DNA from 4 places in the Streptomyces sp. NPDC043867 genome. Region 3 is predicted to be linked to each of the others. Evidence: riboswitches for the same ligand, from Rfam matches in the RefSeq annotation. Region 3 holds a riboswitch; each other region holds the start of a gene.
The links. Region 3 has a riboswitch for cobalamin ahead of nicT (Nickel transporter NicT). Riboswitches for the same ligand answer to the same signal wherever they lie in the genome.
Positions count from the first base shown of each region.

Region 1: another riboswitch for cobalamin. It lies ahead of AC069T_RS02215 (CbtB domain-containing protein); the one in region 3 lies ahead of nicT (Nickel transporter NicT).
Region 2: another riboswitch for cobalamin. It lies ahead of AC069T_RS22930 (cobalamin biosynthesis protein); the one in region 3 lies ahead of nicT (Nickel transporter NicT).
Region 4: another riboswitch for cobalamin. It lies ahead of AC069T_RS18255 (ribonucleoside-diphosphate reductase subunit alpha); the one in region 3 lies ahead of nicT (Nickel transporter NicT).

Region 1 is NZ_JBWKDS010000002.1:55,396-59,863, forward strand. It holds gene AC069T_RS02205 (TetR/AcrR family transcriptional regulator) at 108-758, shown strand; gene AC069T_RS02210 (CbtA family protein) at 813-1,586, opposite strand; gene AC069T_RS02215 (CbtB domain-containing protein) at 1,612-1,833, opposite strand; cobalamin riboswitch at 1,871-2,031, opposite strand; gene AC069T_RS02220 (histidine phosphatase family protein) at 2,157-2,879, shown strand; gene AC069T_RS02225 (four-helix bundle copper-binding protein) at 2,978-3,343, opposite strand; gene AC069T_RS02230 (DUF6479 family protein) at 3,484-3,858, shown strand.
Region 2 is NZ_JBWKDS010000023.1:79,648-84,115, reverse strand. It holds gene AC069T_RS22940 (inorganic phosphate transporter) at 1-1,080, shown strand, start outside; gene AC069T_RS22935 (hypothetical protein) at 1,093-1,314, shown strand; cobalamin riboswitch at 1,454-1,594, shown strand; gene AC069T_RS22930 (cobalamin biosynthesis protein) at 1,702-2,655, shown strand; gene AC069T_RS22925 (cobyric acid synthase) at 2,652-4,196, shown strand; gene cobN (cobaltochelatase subunit CobN) at 4,193-4,468, shown strand, end outside.
Region 3 is NZ_JBWKDS010000006.1:56,887-61,354, forward strand. It holds gene AC069T_RS07950 (cell division protein SepF) at 1-154, opposite strand, end outside; gene AC069T_RS07955 (ArsR/SmtB family transcription factor) at 289-648, opposite strand; cobalamin riboswitch at 728-966, shown strand; gene nicT (Nickel transporter NicT) at 995-2,086, shown strand; gene AC069T_RS07965 (TetR family transcriptional regulator) at 2,254-2,916, shown strand; gene AC069T_RS07970 (Zn-ribbon domain-containing OB-fold protein) at 3,114-3,467, shown strand; gene AC069T_RS07975 (DUF7134 domain-containing protein) at 3,507-3,836, shown strand; gene AC069T_RS07980 (cryptochrome/photolyase family protein) at 4,183-4,468, opposite strand, start outside.
Region 4 is NZ_JBWKDS010000016.1:134,224-138,691, reverse strand. It holds gene mctP (monocarboxylate uptake permease MctP) at 1-438, shown strand, start outside; gene AC069T_RS18260 (GNAT family N-acetyltransferase) at 515-1,027, shown strand; cobalamin riboswitch at 1,092-1,250, shown strand; gene AC069T_RS18255 (ribonucleoside-diphosphate reductase subunit alpha) at 1,379-3,775, shown strand; gene AC069T_RS18250 (ribonucleotide-diphosphate reductase subunit beta) at 3,775-4,468, shown strand, end outside.

The sequences.
Region 1 (4,468 bases), on a different contig from region 3:
GACGACCCGCCGGACGTAGCATGCGGGGAGACCCCGAAACCGGCTGGCCCGCCGGTTTTCCCGGAAGTGCAGGAAACGGCCCGAACACGAACCTGGACCGGCGCACCATGAAGACCGACAGACACGAAGCGGAGGACGGACCGTCGGCCCCCTCCGCCAGACCGGCGCTGAATCGTGCCCGCATCGCCGCGGCGGCGCTGGCGCTGATCGACGTGAACGGGCTGCGCGCCTTCTCGATGCGCAAGCTCGGCGCGGGACTCGGTGTGGACCCGATGACCGCGTACCGCTACTTCGAGGACCAGGACGCGCTCTTCGACGGCGTCGCCGAACTCCTCCTGGAGGAGGTGGACTTCGACTCGCTGCCCTGGGGCGGCTCCTGGCGGGCGGTGGCCGAGCAGTACTGTCGGCGGCTGCGGCGCACGCTGCTCGCCCATCCGCACGCCGTCGCCGTGTTCGCGACGCATCCCGTGCGCTCGCCCGCCGCGACGGACGCCTGCGCGCGGCTCGTCGACCATGCCGGCGCCGCGGGCTTCGGGCCCGCCCGGGCGGGCCGCATCGCCCGCTGTCTGCGGGAGTTCACCGTGGGACACGCGCTGAGCCTGGCCGTGCTGCGCCCCGGCGCGGAGGACTGCGCGGGCGACCCCGCCGAGCAGTTCGACACCGGGCTCACCGCGATGCTGGACGGCTTCGAACGCCTCGCCCGGCCCTCGCGCGCGAAGGCCCCGGGGGCCGCGGACGGCTCCGCCCGGCCGGGCTGACGCCGGGCACGAGAAGGCGGGCCCCGGCCGGGGCCCGCCGTGATCTGCGCACGCTCAGGGAGCGACCGGTGCCGCGGTCACCGGCTTCTCCTCCCTGCCCTGAACCGGGGCGGTCCCGGGCACCGCCAGCCGCTGGGCCAGTGCGCCGAAGACGAGCCCGAAGGAGGTCCACAGCGTCAGCTGGATCGCCAGTGCCGCGAGCCGGAACTGCCACAGCAGGGTGCCCGAGAAGTCCCTCGGCACCTCGTCGACCGCGGGGAGGAACGCGTACGCCAGGCCGACGGCGACGACGAAGAACGCCCCGGCGGCCAGCGTGGCGTTCCAGTTGCCCAGCCGTGGTGCGAGGCGCTTGCCCAGGATCACGGTCGCGACGGCGAGCAGCACGCTGAGCACGACCATGAGGAAGTACAGCGTCGTCCGCTTGCCGATGGTGTCGGCGTCACCGACGGACGGCGGGTTGGCCGGGTACTTGAGGAACGGCACGACGTAGACCGCGACCAGGCCCGCCGTCGACAGCAGCAGCGCACTCGCCCGGGGCCCGAAGCGGCCGATCCGTCCGAGGGCGAAGCAGTACGCGAGGGCGGCGATGCCACCGAAGGCGATGCCGTAGACGAGGACGCCGGTGGCCAGACCCCCGGTGGACTGCATGGTGCGGGTCACCGTCTCCACGCCGTGTTCGTGGTGGTGCGCGTGGGATTCCTCGTAGGCGATCGCGGCGTCCACGCGGGACTCACCGAGGAAGTACGCGACGGTGAGGGCGAGCAGGCCGGCGGCGAGACCCGCCAGCATGCCGCGCACCAGGAGTTTTCCGACTGTTGCTGAGTTCATCGACTCGTACGCTTCCTCGTCGCCGTCAGTGGCAGGGGAAGCCGAGCAGATGGCGGGCGTCGTGCACCCACTCGTGCACGTTCTCGCCGGAGACGAGCGCGGTGGCGCCCTGTTCGGCGCCGACGAAGTAGAGCAGGACCAGCATCAGGATGCCGAAGAAGACCGCCCAGGGAGCGATCGCGCCGATCGGCAGCTTGGCGGGAACGGCGGTGGGGGTGGCGGTCGGCTGAGCGACGGACTGCGCCATGTGGCAGGACCTCCTGGGGAACTCGCGTCCCATCGTGGTGGTGCACAGGACGACGGCTGCGGGTCTGACTTGCCCTGCCTTCACCACCCCTGGCGGGCGCGGCTCTTGCGGGGATTACAGTGGCGCGACCGTGCCGGATTCTCACCGGGCTTCCGCCGTACCGTCGTCAATATCGTCGAGACCGTACCGCGAAGCGGAGGCCGGGCCAAGGGCGCACGGGAGGCACAGCGTGCGCCCCGCGGCTCAGGACCACGGCCAACTCCCGCTCTGCGCACGGCGTTCGGCCGCGGGCGCGGCGGCATTTCGATCACGAGAGCGGATCCATGACGACCCGAGTGACCTTGATCTCAGCAGCGTCGAGCGCGGCGCTCCGCGAGGCCCGCTTCGACGACGGCTGTCCCGCGGACGCCCGCGGACTGCGGCTCGCCCGGGCTGCCGCGGGCACGTTCACGGCCGCGGGCGAGCGGTGGGTCTCCCCCAGCGTGCGTTGCCGGGACACCGCCGGCGCGCTCGGTCTTGACGCGGTCGAGGTGGCGCAGCTCGCCGGACTCGACGTGGGCCGCTGGCGCGGCGCGACGCTGGACGAGGTGGGCGCGGAGGAACCGGACGCGGTGGCGCGATGGCTGGCGGACCCGGGGTCCGCTCCGCACGGCGGGGAGTCGGTGCGGGACTTCTGCGACCGGGTCGCCCGTTGGCTGGACAGGGCCGCGGAGCACGCGGGGCGTGTCGTCGCCGTGGTGGAGCCGGAGGTCGTACGGGCCGCGCTGGTACGGGCTCTCGGGGCGCCAGAGTCCGCGTTCTGGCGGATCGACGTACCGCCGCTGACCGTCACGGAGCTCAGCGGGCGCTCGAACCGCTGGAACGTGCGCGCCGGACGCCCGCTGCCGGGCCGGGACGGCTTTGCCCCGGGCCTGCTCCAGCAGCCCCAGCCCCACAAAGACCCGGAACCGGGCATCGCCGACCGGGAAACACACCGGCGTGACGCGGACCGAGACCAGCACCGGTGCGGCGCGGACCGGCACCCGCGCCCACGTGACGCGGACTGAGACCCGCAACGATGTGGTGCCCGGCAGGCCGCCGGTACCGTCGGCGCCCGGGCCGCCCAGCGTGCCCGCGGGTGCCGGCGGCGTGCCGGCCCGCCCCCTCAGCGGAGGGTGGCCATGAAGTCCATGCAGGCCTGGGCGCACTCACGGCAGGCCTTCGCACTGCCCTGCGCACCGGGGTGGTCGTCGAAGACGTCGGCGCACTCCAGGCAGACGTCCCGGCACCACTCCAGCTGGACGCGTATGCCCGCCTCGTCCAGGCCCGACTGCTCGTACAGCATGCGGCACGTCGCGTCGCACACCTCCGCGCACATGACGCCCCTGCGGCGTACCAGTTCCTGCTCCTTCGGCCCGTCCGGGTCCACGAGGCTCGCACGCAGAGCACACGCCCGCGCACACTCCGCACACGACTGCGCGCACGCGAAGCGGTCCTCCAGGAACCGGAAGAGCTCCTGCTCAGATGTCATCGAGGTCACCCGCCCCGAGTAGCCGCGGTCGCCCTTGTCAAACGCTGCTCTCGCGGACTCCGGCCGGCGTGACCCGCCCGATTCACGCGGGGGGCGAGGGGTACTCGCGGGACAAAAACCCCACAAGGGACGGATGCACCATGAACCTACTGGTGAACGACATGGCGGCGAGCGCGAACCGCGGTCTGGTGGCCGGCTTCGCGCCGCTGGTGATCGGTCTGGCCGTCGTGGCGCTGCTGGGCGGTGCCATGTGGATGGGCAGCCGGGTCCGCCGCGAGGAGCCGCCGCGCCCGCGGGCCGACGAACAGCCGAAGCCGCCCGCGAACGGTCCGGTGTTCGAGGTCTACGAGAACCGCGAGCCCGACGAGGTGCCCCGGAGCAGTCAGCGTCTGACCCCGTACCAACTGGCGGCCCACGGCAACATCGCCTCGAAGCCGAGCGGGGACACCACACGACGCCGGTGGAGCGCGGGCTCCAGCGGCTCCTTCGGCAGTGGCGGCTCCGGCTCCCACTGACCGCGGCCCGCTCTTCCCTCCCCGGTCCCCCGCGGGCCGCGGGGAGAGCCGTCGCCCGGTGACCGGCCGACGCGCGGCCGGTCACCGTCACGCCTTCACGAACGCGCTGTTTCCGTTCTGCGAACAACGGGCCGAGGGAGAGGACGGGCGCACCCGGCCGGGGTGACCATGCAGGTCCACGGGGCCCGCACCCCGCGCCCTCCTCCCGCTGGGAAGCACCATGAGCCTGCCGTCGTCCGCCACCCTCCCGTGGGAGTCCGAGAGCTGGAACGCCGCCGCCGCGGTCCGGCCGCGCGAGCTGATGTCCGCCGAACCGGCCCCCCGTCACGCCCCTGTCGAGCACCGGCGGGTCCGTGCGTCCCAGCCGTCGGCGGACGAGATCGTCGTCACCTGGGTCGCGTACGCGGACGACGTCCCCGTGCGCTCCGGGACGTGCCGCCCGCCCCTCATCTCACGTGCCGTGCCCGCCCCGCCCGACGGACGGTGGCGGTCCGGACGGGCGACCGTGCTCGTGAGCCGGCGCCACGTCGACCTCATGCGTGTCACCACCACGGCCTGTCTCCCCCGGGTGCCTCCGCCGCCTGATCGCCCCTCCTCCCCCACCGCATCC
Region 2 (4,468 bases), on a different contig from region 3:
CTCTCCGTGGAGGTCGCCAAGACCATCTCCGGCGGCATCATCAACGAGGAGGGCATCCGTACGGAGGTCATCTTCGCGGCCCTCGTCGGCGCCATCCTGTGGAATCTGCTGACCTGGCTCCTGGGTCTGCCCTCCAGCTCCTCTCACGCACTCTTCGGCGGCCTCATCGGCGCCGCGGTCATGTCGGCCGGCTGGTCGTCGGTGAACGGCTCGACCGTCGTCACCAAGGTGCTCATCCCCGCGGTCGCCGCGCCGGTCGTCGCCGGACTGGCCGCGATGCTGGCCACGCGCCTGACGTACCGGATCGGCAACCGCGCCGACGAGAAGGCGACCGCCAAGGGGTACCGCGCAGGCCAGATCGCCTCCGCGGGCCTGGTGTCGCTTGCCCACGGCACGAACGACGCGCAGAAGACCATGGGCATCATCACCCTCGCCCTGGTCACCGGCGGTGTCCTCGCGCCGGGCTCCAACCCTCCCACCTGGGTCATCGTCGCGGCCGGCATGGCCATCGCGCTCGGTACCTACCTGGGCGGCTGGCGCATCATCCGCACCATGGGCAAGGGCCTCACCGACCTCGCGCCGCCGCAGGGCTTCGCCGCCCAGACCAGCGCCGCCACGGTCATCCTCGCCTCCTCGCACCTGGGCTTCTCGCTCTCCACCACGCAGTCCTGCTCCGGCGCCGTCATGGGCTCGGGCCTCGGCCGCAAGGGCGGGGTCGTCCGCTGGTCGACCGCGAGCCGCATGTTCATCGCGTGGGGCCTGACCCTGCCGGCCGCCGGCCTCGTCGGCGCCGGTGCCGAGTTCCTCACCCAGCAGGGCACCTGGGGCATCGTCACCACGGGCGTGCTGCTCGTGGCCGGCGCCGGTGTCATCTGGACGCTCTCGCGCCGCCAGCCGGTCACCATGGCCAACGTCAACGACGGCCAGGCCGAGCCCGCGGGCGTCGTGACCGCCGCGATCGCCGCGGTCACCCCGCCGCCGGCCGGCCCGGTCGCCACGGCCGACCTCGGTCTGACGGCCACCATCCCGGCCCCGGACGCCGGCACCACCACCGAGCCCACCCGCCCGGCCACGGTCTAAGGAACGAACAGCATGAACATCGACTGGGCAGCCCTCGGCTCCGTCTTCGGAGCCAGCCTCGTGGTCACCGTGGCCCTCGTCGGCCTCTTCACCCTCGGCATCGTCGGCCTCTCCAAGCGCGAGTCCGGGGCCACCCGGGGCGGTTCCGCCGCCCTCGCGGTGACCGGCGCGTACGCCTGCTTCGCCGCGTGCGCGGCGGCCGTGGCGTACGGCATCTACCTGATCGTCGCCTGACGACCGGGCTGAAACCCGACAAAAACCGAACAACGCGGCATCACTTCACGTGGGGTGCGGGACGGAACACCGTCCCGCACCCCACCTGCGTGTGGGGCTTCGCACACTCTCCCTTCGCAGGTCAACAGCAAGTTGACGGCTGTTCTGACCCCGTGGTGGACTGCCGGAGCCAACTACGGCGGCAGGAGAGGAAGCCGGTGCGAATCCGGCGCGGTCCCGCCACTGTCACCGGGGAAGAACGCCCCCGGGAGCCAGGAACTCTCACCGCCGGTCTCTTCGAACCAGGGCGCGGACACCCTGAGTGAGGACATATCGCCATGCGCGGCTGCCCGTTGCGGGTCCTGACGAGTACGAGGGTGCTGCCGCACCCCACGGCGGGCTGAGCCCGTGCGTGCCGATCGCGTCTTCGCGTACGGCGCCACCGCCGGCCTCCTCGGCGACCTGCTCCTCGGCGATCCCCGCCGCGGGCACCCGGTCGCCGCGTTCGGGCGGGCCGCGGGCGCCGTGGAACGGGTGCTGTGGCGCGACCACCGCGGATGGGGCGCGCTGCACACCGCGGTCTGCGCCGGTGGCGCCGCCGCTCTCGCGGCCCTCGCGAGCCGCCGTGTGCGCACCTCCCCCGCCGCCTCCGTCGCGCTGACCGCTGCCGCCACCTGGGCCGTCGTCGGGGGCACCTCCCTCGGCCGGGAGGCCGGGACCATCGGCGGTGCACTGGCCGCCGGCGACGTCGACGCCGCCCGCGAGCGGCTGCCCCACCTGTGCGGGCGGGATCCGCAGGCGCTGGACGCCGACGGGATCGCCCGGGCCGTGGTCGAGTCCGTCGCCGAGAACACCTCCGACGCCGTCGTGGGCGCCCTGGTCTGGGGCGCCGTCGGCGGCGTGCCCGGGCTCGTCGCCTTCCGGGCCGTGAACACGCTCGACGCGATGGTCGGGCACAGGTCCAGCAGGTACCGCCGCTACGGGTGGGCCTCCGCGCGGCTCGACGACGTCGCCGGCTGGCCGGGGGCCCGGCTGACCGCCGTACTCGCGGCCGTCGCGGGCGGTGATCCGCGCGGTGCCGTGCGCGCCTGGCGTGCCGACGCCGCCAGACACCCGAGCCCCAACGCCGGTCCCGTGGAGGCCTCCTTCGCGGGGGCGCTGGGCGTACGGCTGGGCGGGACCCTCTCGTACGGGGGGCGGGTCGAGCACCGGCCCGTGCTGAACGGCGCCGGGCGGGCCGTGGCCGTCGGCGACATCGAGCGGGCCGTACGGCTGTCCCGGCGGGTGAGCGGGCTCGCGCTGGGCGTGTGCGTCGCCGGGCGGCTGCTCACGCAGGGACTCACGAAGGGGCGTACCCGATGAGCGGCGGACTGCTGATCGCCGGCACCACCTCCGACGCCGGCAAGAGCGTGGTGACCGCCGGGATCTGCCGGTGGCTGGTGCGCCAGGGCGTGAAGGTGGCGCCCTTCAAGGCGCAGAACATGTCCCTCAACTCGTTCGTCACGCGCGAGGGGGCGGAGATCGGGCGGGCGCAGGCCATGCAGGCGCAGGCCGCCCGCGTGGAGCCGACCGCGCTGATGAACCCGGTGCTGCTCAAGCCTGGGAGCGACCGCAGCAGCCAGGTCGTGCTCATGGGGAAGCCGGTGGGCGAGATGAGTGCGCGCGGCTACCACGGGGGCCGCCAGGAGGCACTGCTCGGGACCGTGCTGGACTGCCTGGCTCGGTTGCGGGGCACGTATGACGCGGTGATCTGTGAAGGGGCAGGCAGTCCTGCCGAGATCAACCTGCGCCGTACCGACATCGTGAACATGGGCATCGCCCGCAACGCGCGGCTGCCCGTCCTCGTGGTCGGGGACATCGACCGCGGGGGCGTCTTCGCCTCGTTCTTCGGCACGGTCGCGCTGCTGAGCCGCGAGGACCAGGCGCTCGTCGCCGGGTTCCTGGTCAACAAGTTCCGCGGCGACGTGTCCCTGCTGGAGCCGGGGCTCGACATGCTGCGCGGTCTCACCGGCCGCCCCTCGTACGGCGTCCTGCCCTTCCGGCACGGCCTCGGCATCGACGAGGAGGACGGCCTGGGGGTCCCCCCGCGCGAGCGAAGCCGAGCGTGGGGGAGGGTCTCGCTGCGCGGGACCGTCCGGGAGTCCGTCGTGGCGCCGCCCGTCGGCGAGGACGTGCTGCGGGTCGCGGTCTGCGCGGTCCCGCTGATGTCCAACTTCACGGACGTCGACGCCCTCGCCGCGGAACCGGGCGTCGTGGTGCGGTTCGTGGACCGGGCGGAGGAACTGGCCGACGCCGACCTCGTCGTCGTACCGGGCACCCGGGGGACGGTGCGGGCCCTTCAGTGGCTGCGGGAGCGCGGCCTCGCGGACGCGATCGCCCGGCGGGCCGCCGAGGGGCGTCCGGTGCTCGGGATCTGCGGCGGCTTCCAGGCCCTCGGCGAGCACATCGAGGACGACGTCGAGTCGCGGGCGGGGCACGTCGACGGGCTCGGACTGCTGCCCGTGCGCGTGCGGTTCGCGCGGGAGAAGACCCTCACGCGGCCCGTGGGCGAGGCGCTCGGCGAGCACGTCGAGGGCTACGAGATCCACCACGGGGTCGCCGAGGTCACCGGCGGCGAACCCTTCCTGGACGGCTGCCGGGTCGGCGCCGTCTGGGGCACGCACTGGCACGGCTCGCTGGAGTCGGACGGGTTCCGGCGCGCCTTCCTGCGGGAGGTGGCGGCCGCCGCGGGCCGCCGCTTCGTGCCGGCCGCCGGCACGTCGTTCGCCACGCTGCGCGAGGAGCAACTGGACCTGCTCGGCGATCTGATCGAGGAACACGCGGACACGGACGCGCTGTGGCGGCTCATCGAGTCGGGCGCTCCGACAGGACTGCCTTTCATCCCACCGGGAGCACCCGCATGAGCACAGTGTTGTTGTTGTCCACCGCCGACACGGATCTGCTGGCGGCCCGGGCCTCCGGCGCCGCGTACCGGATCGGCAACCCGAACCGCGTCGACGTCGCCGGGGAACTGCCCGCGCTCGTCGCGGGCGCGGACGTCGCCGTCGTACGCCTGCTGGGCGGCAAGCGGGCCTGGGAGGACGGGCTCGCCGCGCTCAGGGCGTCGGGCGTGCCGACCGTGCTGCTCGGCGGGGAGGCGGTCCCCGACGCGGAGTTGATGGCGGAGTCGTCCGTG
Region 3 (4,468 bases):
TGACCCGCAGGACCACGAAGCGGCGCCGCGCCTCGGTCGGGGCCTCGGGTATCGACCGGTGGCCGACGGCCGACGGCCACGCGTCCCGGCCGCGCAACGGAACGACCTGGGCGAGCCCTTCCCACTGTTCATCGGTGACGTCGTGGCTGTTCACTGGCCATCCCCGCCCTGGCTCGCCATGGTTGTCTGCACCAGGCAATTCTTACCCATGGTCACCCGTTCGGCCGAACAGCGACACGGTCCGCGACAGCTCTCCTTGCGGCACGGCTCGCGGAAGCACGTCCGGAATCAGGCGATACCCGTACCGCAGTGCGCCAGCAGCGCGGCGACCGGCCCGTCCGTCAGGCGGTACCGCACGACGCGTCCCTCCCGCTCGCCGACGACGACCTCGGCCGTCCGCAGCAGGCGCAACGCCTGCGACACGGCGGGGTCGTTCATGCCGGTCGCGATCGCCAGGTCGGACACCGCCAGGGGCCCGGCCCGGTGCAGCGCCAGCAGGAGCGCCAGCCTGCCGGGGTCGGCGAGCAGCGAGAAGCGGTCGGCCCAGGCGCGTACGGCCGCGGGCTCGCCGATGGCGGCGACGGCGTCGCAGACCCGGTGGCCGTCGATGGTGCGCCGGTCGGCACGGTCGGCGGGGACGAGATGCATGACGGCATTCTTCCAGGCGGCACTGTGATCTTCGATACCTGCGCAACTGTGCAGGCTTGCAGCGGTTGACGGGCGGCACCTAAGGTTGGCGGGCCGTGGTGTTCGGGAAGACCGGTGACAGCCTTTCAGGGGCTCAGTCCGGAGCGGCCCTCGCCACTGTGATCGGGGAGTTCCCGTCCCGTGCCGCTCCAGGGCGGCGCCACTGGCCGGACGGCCGGGAAGGCAGGGGCGAGCGCGTCGACCCTCCGCCACACCCGGCTTCGGCTCGTGCGGGAGGTACCCGCGAGCCAGGAGACCGGCCACGGCATCTCACGAAGTGATCCACGAGGTGCTGGAGCGTGACCGCATGACCCTGCCCACCGGGCCCGCCGCCTTCCGATGGCGACGCGAGGACACCGTCCGTACCGCCGGCCTGCTGGCGGTGATCGCCGCCCTGCACGTCGTCGCGTTCGGGGTGCTCTTCCTGCTGGTCGTGCCGGCGCACTACGAGGTCGGTTCCAAGGCGTTCGGCATCGGCCTCGGCGTCACCGCGTACACGCTCGGCATGCGGCACGCCTTCGACGCCGACCACATAGCGGCCATCGACAACACGACGCGCAAGCTGATGGCCGACGGCAAGCGGCCGGTGTCGGTGGGGTTCTGGTTCGCGCTCGGCCACTCCAGCGTGGTGGTCCTCCTCGCGGCGCTCATCGCGGGCGGCACCCAGCTGGCCGGGCGGATCATGAACGAGGGGTCGAGCACGCACCAGGTGCTCGGCGTCATGGGTACGACCGTCTCGGGCGTGTTCCTCTACCTCATCGCCGCGCTCAACCTCGTGGCCCTGCTGGGCATCCTGCGGGTCTTTCGCGCGATGCGGGCGGGGACGTACGACGAGAAGGAACTCGAAGGACACCTGGATTCACGGGGGTTCATGAACCGGATCCTCGGCCGCTTCACCAAGTCCATCAGCCGCCCGGGGCAGATGTTCCCGCTGGGCTTCCTCTTCGGCCTCGGCTTCGACACCGCGACGGAGGTGACGCTGATGGTGATGGCGGGCAGCGGCGCCGCGGCGGGGCTGCCCTGGTACGCGATCCTGTGCCTGCCGCTGCTGTTCGCCGCGGGCATGAGCCTGTTCGACACCCTCGACGGCACGTTCATGAACTTCGCCTACCAGTGGGCCTTCTCGAATCCCGTGCGCAAGGTGTTCTACAACCTCACCATCACCGGTCTGTCGATCGCGGTGGCGTTCCTGATCGGCACGATCGAACTGGTCGGCGTCCTGCACGACCGGCTCGACCTGCGGGACGCGGTCACGGGCTGGATCGCCGGTCTCGACCTAGACAACGTGGGCTTCATCATCGTCGGTCTGTTCGTGGTCGTGTGGGCCGCCGCGCTCGCCTACTGGCGGCTGGCCAGGGTCGAGCAGCGGTGGGCGGTGCGCCCGGCCGACGGAGGCTGACGCCGGGGACGAGGGCCAAGCCCTCCGGGGACACCCACCGAAATGACACTCAGTCCCCTCCCTCGCAGGCACTTAGTGTCATACGTGATCTCCGGTGCTAGTTTCCCCGCATGAGTGAGACTCCCCGCCGGAGCCCGTCGGCCGGGGCGGGCGCCCCGAAACCCCCGATGCGCGACGCGCTGGTCGCGGCGGCGTTCCGGCTGTTCCTCGAACGCGGCTACGAACAGACCACGGTCGACGACATCGTGTCGCTGGCCGGGGTGGGACGGCGGTCGTTCTTCCGGTACTTCCCGTCGAAGGAGGACGTGGTCTTCCCGGACCACGAGCGCTGCCTCGCCGAGATGACCGAGTTCCTGAACTCCGGCTCCGGTCCGGCGGACCCGGTCGAGCGGGTCTGCGACGCGGCCCGGCTCGTGCTGCGGATGTACGCCGAGAATCCGACGTTCTCGGTGCAGCGCTACCGGCTGACCAGGCGGGTGCCCGGACTGCGTGCGTACGAGCTCTCCGTGGTCTGGCGCTACGAACGTGCCCTCGCCGACCACCTGCGCACCCGCTTCGCGGGCCGGCGCGACGGAACCCTGGAGGCGGACGTGATCGCCGCGGCCGTGGTCGCGGCCCACAACAACGCGCTGCGGTCCTGGCTGCGGGCGGACGGCGAGGGGGACGCCGACGCCCGGGTGGACCGGGCACTGCGCTATGTGCGGCGCACCTTCGGGGCGGACGAACCGGGCACCCGCCGGGAGGGCGGGGACGTGGTGGTCGTCGTGGCCCGGCGCGGGGTCCCGATGTGGCGGGTGGTCCAGGAGATCGAGTCGGCCTGGACGGATTGAGGGTACGGAGTGCCTTTACGGCTGGCACTGAGTGCCATAACCTGTCGCTCGTGCACGGCGATCCGAGCACATCAGATTCCGGCCGAGCGCAGGGAGATGACATCGTGTTCCACCCGGGAATCGGGATCGCGGCGGACGTGCTGGACGCCGATGCGCCCCAGAACAACGCCACCGCCCCAGCGGAGAGCGGCGCCCCCATGTGGGCCGCGCGGAGCGAGGAACGTCTCGCCTTCCAGCGGTGCCGCTGGTGCGGGACCACCATGTTCCACCGGCTGCTCTGTCCGGTCTGCGCGTCGAGCGACCTGCACACCGAACACAGCCGGGGCGCGGGCATCGTGCGCCGCACGACCGTGGTCCGGCGCAACACCCCCGCCGCGCGCAACGTGTCCCTCATCGAGATGGCGGAGGGCTTCACCGTCCGCGGCCGCGTGAAGGGCCCGTTCATCGCGATCCACCCGGGCGGCCGCGTCCGCCTCACGGTCGCCGAGGACCCGGTCCGCGGCGAGCCGGTCTTCGAACTCTGCGACGACTTCTACGGGCTGCGCGACTGACGTCCGGCCGCGCGAGCGACGGCGTCACGGCCGGCCGGGATCTGCGACGCCACCCGTCGGCGGACGCAGCGAGGACAGCGGGATCGCTGGACCGAGCGCCCGGCCACGGTGCGGGACACCCTGGGCACCGTCCTGCTCGCCCCGGTCGCGCCCGCGACCGCGCCGCTCGGCGCCCGGTTCGGCGACCTGCCGCGGCACCCCTACGACGCCGCGGGCGTACTCCTGGCCGTCGCCCTCCGGTCACCCCTGGCTCTGCGCCGCCGGTGGCCCGCGCTCTGTCTGACGGTGATCGCGACGGCCTTCGCACTCCGCGAACTGGCCGGCTACCCGCAGACGTTCGCGAGCGTCGGCCTGTACGTCGCACTGTAAAGCGGCAACCCGGTGCTGTACCTGGCGGCCGGCGCGGTGATCGCGGTCGGTGCGCTGACCGTTGTACGCGGCCGTGGTGCGTCGGCTGGAGGCGCGCCCGGTGCGCGAACTGGACCCCGCCGGCGCCCGGAACGGTCTTCGCGTGGGCACCCTGCTCGGGCTCGTCCTGTTCGCGGCGGCACTCGCCGTCGTCGCCCTCTTCGCGGCTACGGCACCGAGGGCGGAGTCTCGGTCGGCGGTGCGGTGGCGGTGCTCGGCACGACGGCCGGTGTGGCGGTCACCGAGGAACTGCTCTTCCGTGGCGTGCTTCCCGCCAGAACCGGCGGCACCGTGCCCGGAGCCGGTCTCAGTCCCGACGGCCCCGCTCCTGCTCCAGCAGTTCTTCGAGGTCGCGCAGGCGGTCAAGGCCGCGCACCGCCTGCGTCATCCTCGCGTTGTGTTCGAAGCGGTCCCGGTGCCGGTGCAGGAGGTTCCAGTACCCGGCGGTGAAGGGGCAGGCGTCCGCACCGACCCGGACGGACGGTGTGTACCGGCAGGGTCCGCAGAAGTCGCTCATGCGGTCGATGTACGCCCCGCCGGAGGTGTAGGGCTTGGTGGTCATGCGGCCCCCGTCCGCGTACTGCGACATGCCG
Region 4 (4,468 bases), on a different contig from region 3:
GCGCTGGCCTTCGTCCTCACCATGGACAAGACCGTCGCGATCAACTTCCAGCTGCTGGGCGGCATCTGGATCCTGCAGACCTTCCCGGCGCTCGTCGGCGGCCTGTTCACCCGCTGGTTCCACCGCTGGGCGCTCCTCGCGGGCTGGGCGGTCGGCATGACCTACGGCACCCTCGCCGCGTACGGGGTCGCCTCCCCGACGCAGAAGCACTTCGGCGGCAGCTCCAAGGAGATCCCCGGCATCGGGGAGATCGGCTACATCGGTCTGACGGCCTTCGTGCTGAACGTCGTGGTGACGGTGGTGCTGACCTTCGTCCTGCGCGCGGCGAAGGCCCCCGACGGTGTGGACGAGACCTCGCCCGCGGACTACACGGCGGACGCCGGGGACCCGGGTGTCCGGACGGAACTCCCGACGGCCACGGCGGGCGCCGCCCACTGAGTCCCGCGCGTCGGACGACGGGCCGCCGGGGAGAACCGGCGGCCCGTCGTCGTCCGTTTCCGGCAGACTCGGCCGCATGGACATCCTCATCAGACGGGCCAGGCCCGAGGAGTACGAGACGCTCGGGGAGATCACCGCGCAGGCGTATCTCGGGGACGGCCTGCTCGACTTCGGGGAGAGCGACGGCTACCTGGTGCACCTGCGGGACGTCGCGCGGCGCGCCGCCGCGGCCGAGGTCCTCGTCGCCGTCGACCGGCAGGGCACGGTGCTCGGCGGCGTGACCCATGTGCCGTCGGCGGGCAGCGCCCTGGCCGAGCTCGCGGGCCCCGGCGAGGCCGAGATCCGCATGCTCGCGGTCGCCCGTGAGGCGCGTGGAAGAGGCGCCGGCGAGGCCCTGGTGCGGGCGTGCATCGACCGCGCACGGACCACGGAGGGGTGTTTCCGCGTCGTGCTCTCCACCCAGCGCACCATGCGCGCCGCCCATCGCGTCTACGAGCGGCTCGGTTTCACCCGGGCCCCCGCACGCGACTGGAACCCGGTCCCGGACCTCGACGACATCCTGCTGCTGACGTACGAGCTGACGCTCTGACAGCGGCGGTGCCGACGGCGGCCTCCCCGCCGACTGCCACCCTCCGGAGCCGACACGACACAACATGTGGGGGCGCCTCGGCGGCCCGGCACAAGATGTATGCTCATGCTCGCTGTCGCCGCAGGGGAATCCGGTGCGAATCCGGAACTGTCCCGCAACGGTGTACTTGTGCGCGTTCGCGCACACGGTCAGTCCGAGGACCTGCCGGCAGTGCGCCCGGTCCGTCCGGTCCGGGTGCCCAGACGTCCGGGCCTCGTGGAATGGGCCGGTGGACGCACGCGTACCCGTGCGGGACGACGTGTGCCCCGCTGCCCTCCCGAAGGCCCCGTGCCGAGCGAGGGAGAGCCCCACGTGACCATCGCGCCAGCCGATCCGGCGACACCGCCCGCGACATCGGCCCAGCCGGACGGTCCCGGTGCCGCGCTGCTGCGGACCCTGACCGACCTCACCGCCGACCTCCCCGACGCCGACCCCGGCCGGGTCGCCGCCGCCGCACTGCGCGGCCGGTCCGCGCGGGCGGACGAGGCGGAGCTGCGCGAACTGGCCACCGAGGCCGCGGCGGGACTCATCTCCGAGGACCCGGTCTACTCACGCCTGGCCGCGCGGCTGCTGACGTTCAGCATCGCCGCCGAGGCCGCGTCGCAGGGCGTCACGTCCTTCTCCGGTTCGGTCGCCGTCGGGCACCGGGAGGGACTGATCGCGGACCGCACCGCCGAGTTCGTCCGCCTGCACGCGGCACGCCTCGACACGCTCGTCGACGTCGCGGGCGACGACCGCTTCGGCTACTTCGGCCTGCGCACCCTGCACAGCCGCTACCTGCTCCGGCACCCGATCACCCGGCGCGTGATCGAGACCCCGCAGTTCTTCATGCTGCGCGTCGCCTCCGGTCTCGCCGAGGACGACACCTCCCGCGCCGTCGACGAAGTGGCCGCGCTCTACGGTCTGATGAGCCGGCTCGACTACCTGCCCTCCTCCCCCACGCTGTTCAACTCCGGCACCCGGCACCCGCAGATGTCGTCCTGCTACCTCCTCGACTCCCCGCTGGACGAGCTGGACTCCCTCTACGACCGCTACCACCAGGTGGCCCGCCTCTCGAAGCACGCCGGCGGCATCGGCCTGTCCTACTCCCGCATCCGCTCCCGCGGTTCGCTGATCCGCGGCACCAACGGGCACTCCAACGGCATCGTGCCGTTCCTCAAGACGCTGGACGCCTCGGTCGCCGCGGTGAACCAGGGCGGCCGGCGCAAGGGCGCGGCCGCGGTCTACCTGGAGACCTGGCACTCCGACATCGAGGAGTTCCTGGAGCTGCGCGACAACACCGGTGAGGACGCCCGCCGTACGCACAATCTCAACCTCGCGCACTGGATCCCCGACGAGTTCATGCGCCGGGTCGACGCGAACGGCGTCTGGTCGCTGTTCTCGCCGTCCGACGTGCCCGAGCTGGTCGACCTGTGGGGCGAGGAGTTCGACGCCGCGTACCGCAGGGCCGAGGAGGCGGGGCTGGCCAGGAAGACGATCCCCGCCCGCGACCTGTACGGCCGGATGATGCGCACCCTGGCGCAGACCGGCAACGGCTGGATGACGTTCAAGGACGCCGCCAACCGCACCGCCAACCAGACGGCGGAGCCGGGCCACACCGTCCACTCCTCGAACCTGTGCACCGAGATCCTGGAGGTCACGAACGACGGGGAGACCGCGGTCTGCAACCTCGGCTCGGTCAACCTCGGCGCCTTCGTCGTCGACGGGGACATCGACTGGGAGCGGCTGGACGAGACCGTCCGCACGGCGGTGACCTTCCTCGACCGGGTCGTCGACATCAACTTCTACCCGACCGAGCAGGCAGGCCGCTCCAACGCCCGGTGGCGCCCGGTGGGCCTCGGCGCGATGGGCCTTCAGGACGTCTTCTTCAAACTGCGGCTGCCCTTCGACTCCGCCGCGGCCAAGCAGCTCTCCACCCGGATCGCCGAACGCGTCATGCTGGCCGCCTACGAGGCGTCCGCGGACCTCGCCGAGCGCAACGGCCCGCTCCCCGCCTGGGAGAAGACCCGCACCGCCCGCGGTGTCCTGCACCCCGACCACTACGCCGTGGAGCCGGTCTGGCCGGAGCGCTGGGCGGCCCTGCGGGAGCGGATCGCGGCCGTCGGCTTGCGCAACTCGCTGCTGCTCGCCATCGCGCCGACCGCGACGATCGCTTCCATCGCGGGTGTCTACGAGTGCATCGAGCCGCAGGTCTCCAACCTGTTCAAGCGCGAGACGCTGTCCGGCGAGTTCCTCCAGGTCAACTCCTACCTGGTGGAGGAGCTGAAGCGGCTCGGCGTGTGGGACGCGCAGACCCGGGAGGCGCTGCGCGAGGCGAACGGCTCCGTGCGGGGCTTCACCCGGGTGCCGCAGGAGGTGCGCGACCTGTACCGCACGGCCTGGGAGATCCCGCAGCGCGCGCTGATCGACATGGCCGCCGCCCGGACCCCGTACCTGGACCAGGCCCAGTCGCTGAACCTGTTCCTGGAGACGCCGACCATCGGCAAGCTCTCCTCGATGTACGCGTACGCCTGGAAGTCGGGCCTGAAGACGACGTACTACCTGCGCTCACGTCCGGCGACCCGCATCGCCCGCGCCGCCCGGGCGCAGACCCCCGTCCCCGTGCAGGCGGTCCCCGACGAGGACGCCGTCGCCGTACAGGCGGTACCCGACGAGGACGCCGTCGCCTGCTCCCTTGAGAACCCCGAGTCCTGCGAGGCCTGCCAGTGATGTCCAGCGAGACCAAGAACCTGCTCGACCCGGGCTTCGAGCTGACGCTCCGCCCGATGCGCTACCCGGACTTCTACGAGCGCTACCGGGACGCGATCAAGAACACCTGGACCGTCGAGGAGGTCGACCTCCACTCGGACGTCGCCGACCTGGCGAAGCTGTCCCAGGGCGAGCAGCACATGATCGGCCGCCTCGTCGCGTTCTTCGCGACGGGTGACTCGATCGTCGCGAACAACCTGGTGCTGACGCTGTACAAGCACATCAACTCCCCGGAGGCGCGGCTGTATCTCTCGCGCCAGCTGTTCGAGGAGGCCGTGCACGTGCAGTTCTACCTGACGCTGCTCGACACGTATCTGCCGGACCCGGAGGACCGCGCGGCGGCCTTCGACGCCGTCGAGAGCATCCCGTCCATCCGCGAGAAGGCCGGGTTCTGCTTCAAGTGGATGGACTCGGTCGAGAAGCTGGACCGGCTGGAGTCGAAGGCCGACCGGCGGCGCTTCCTGCTGAACCTGATCTGCTTCGCCGCGTGCATCGAGGGGCTCTTCTTCTACGGCGCCTTCGCGTACGTCTACTGGTTCCGCAGCCGGGGTCTCCTGCACGGTCTTGCGACCGGCACCAACTGGGTGTTCCGCGACGAGACGATGCACATGTCCTTCGCCTTCGAGGTGGTCGACACGGTCCGCAAGGAGGAGC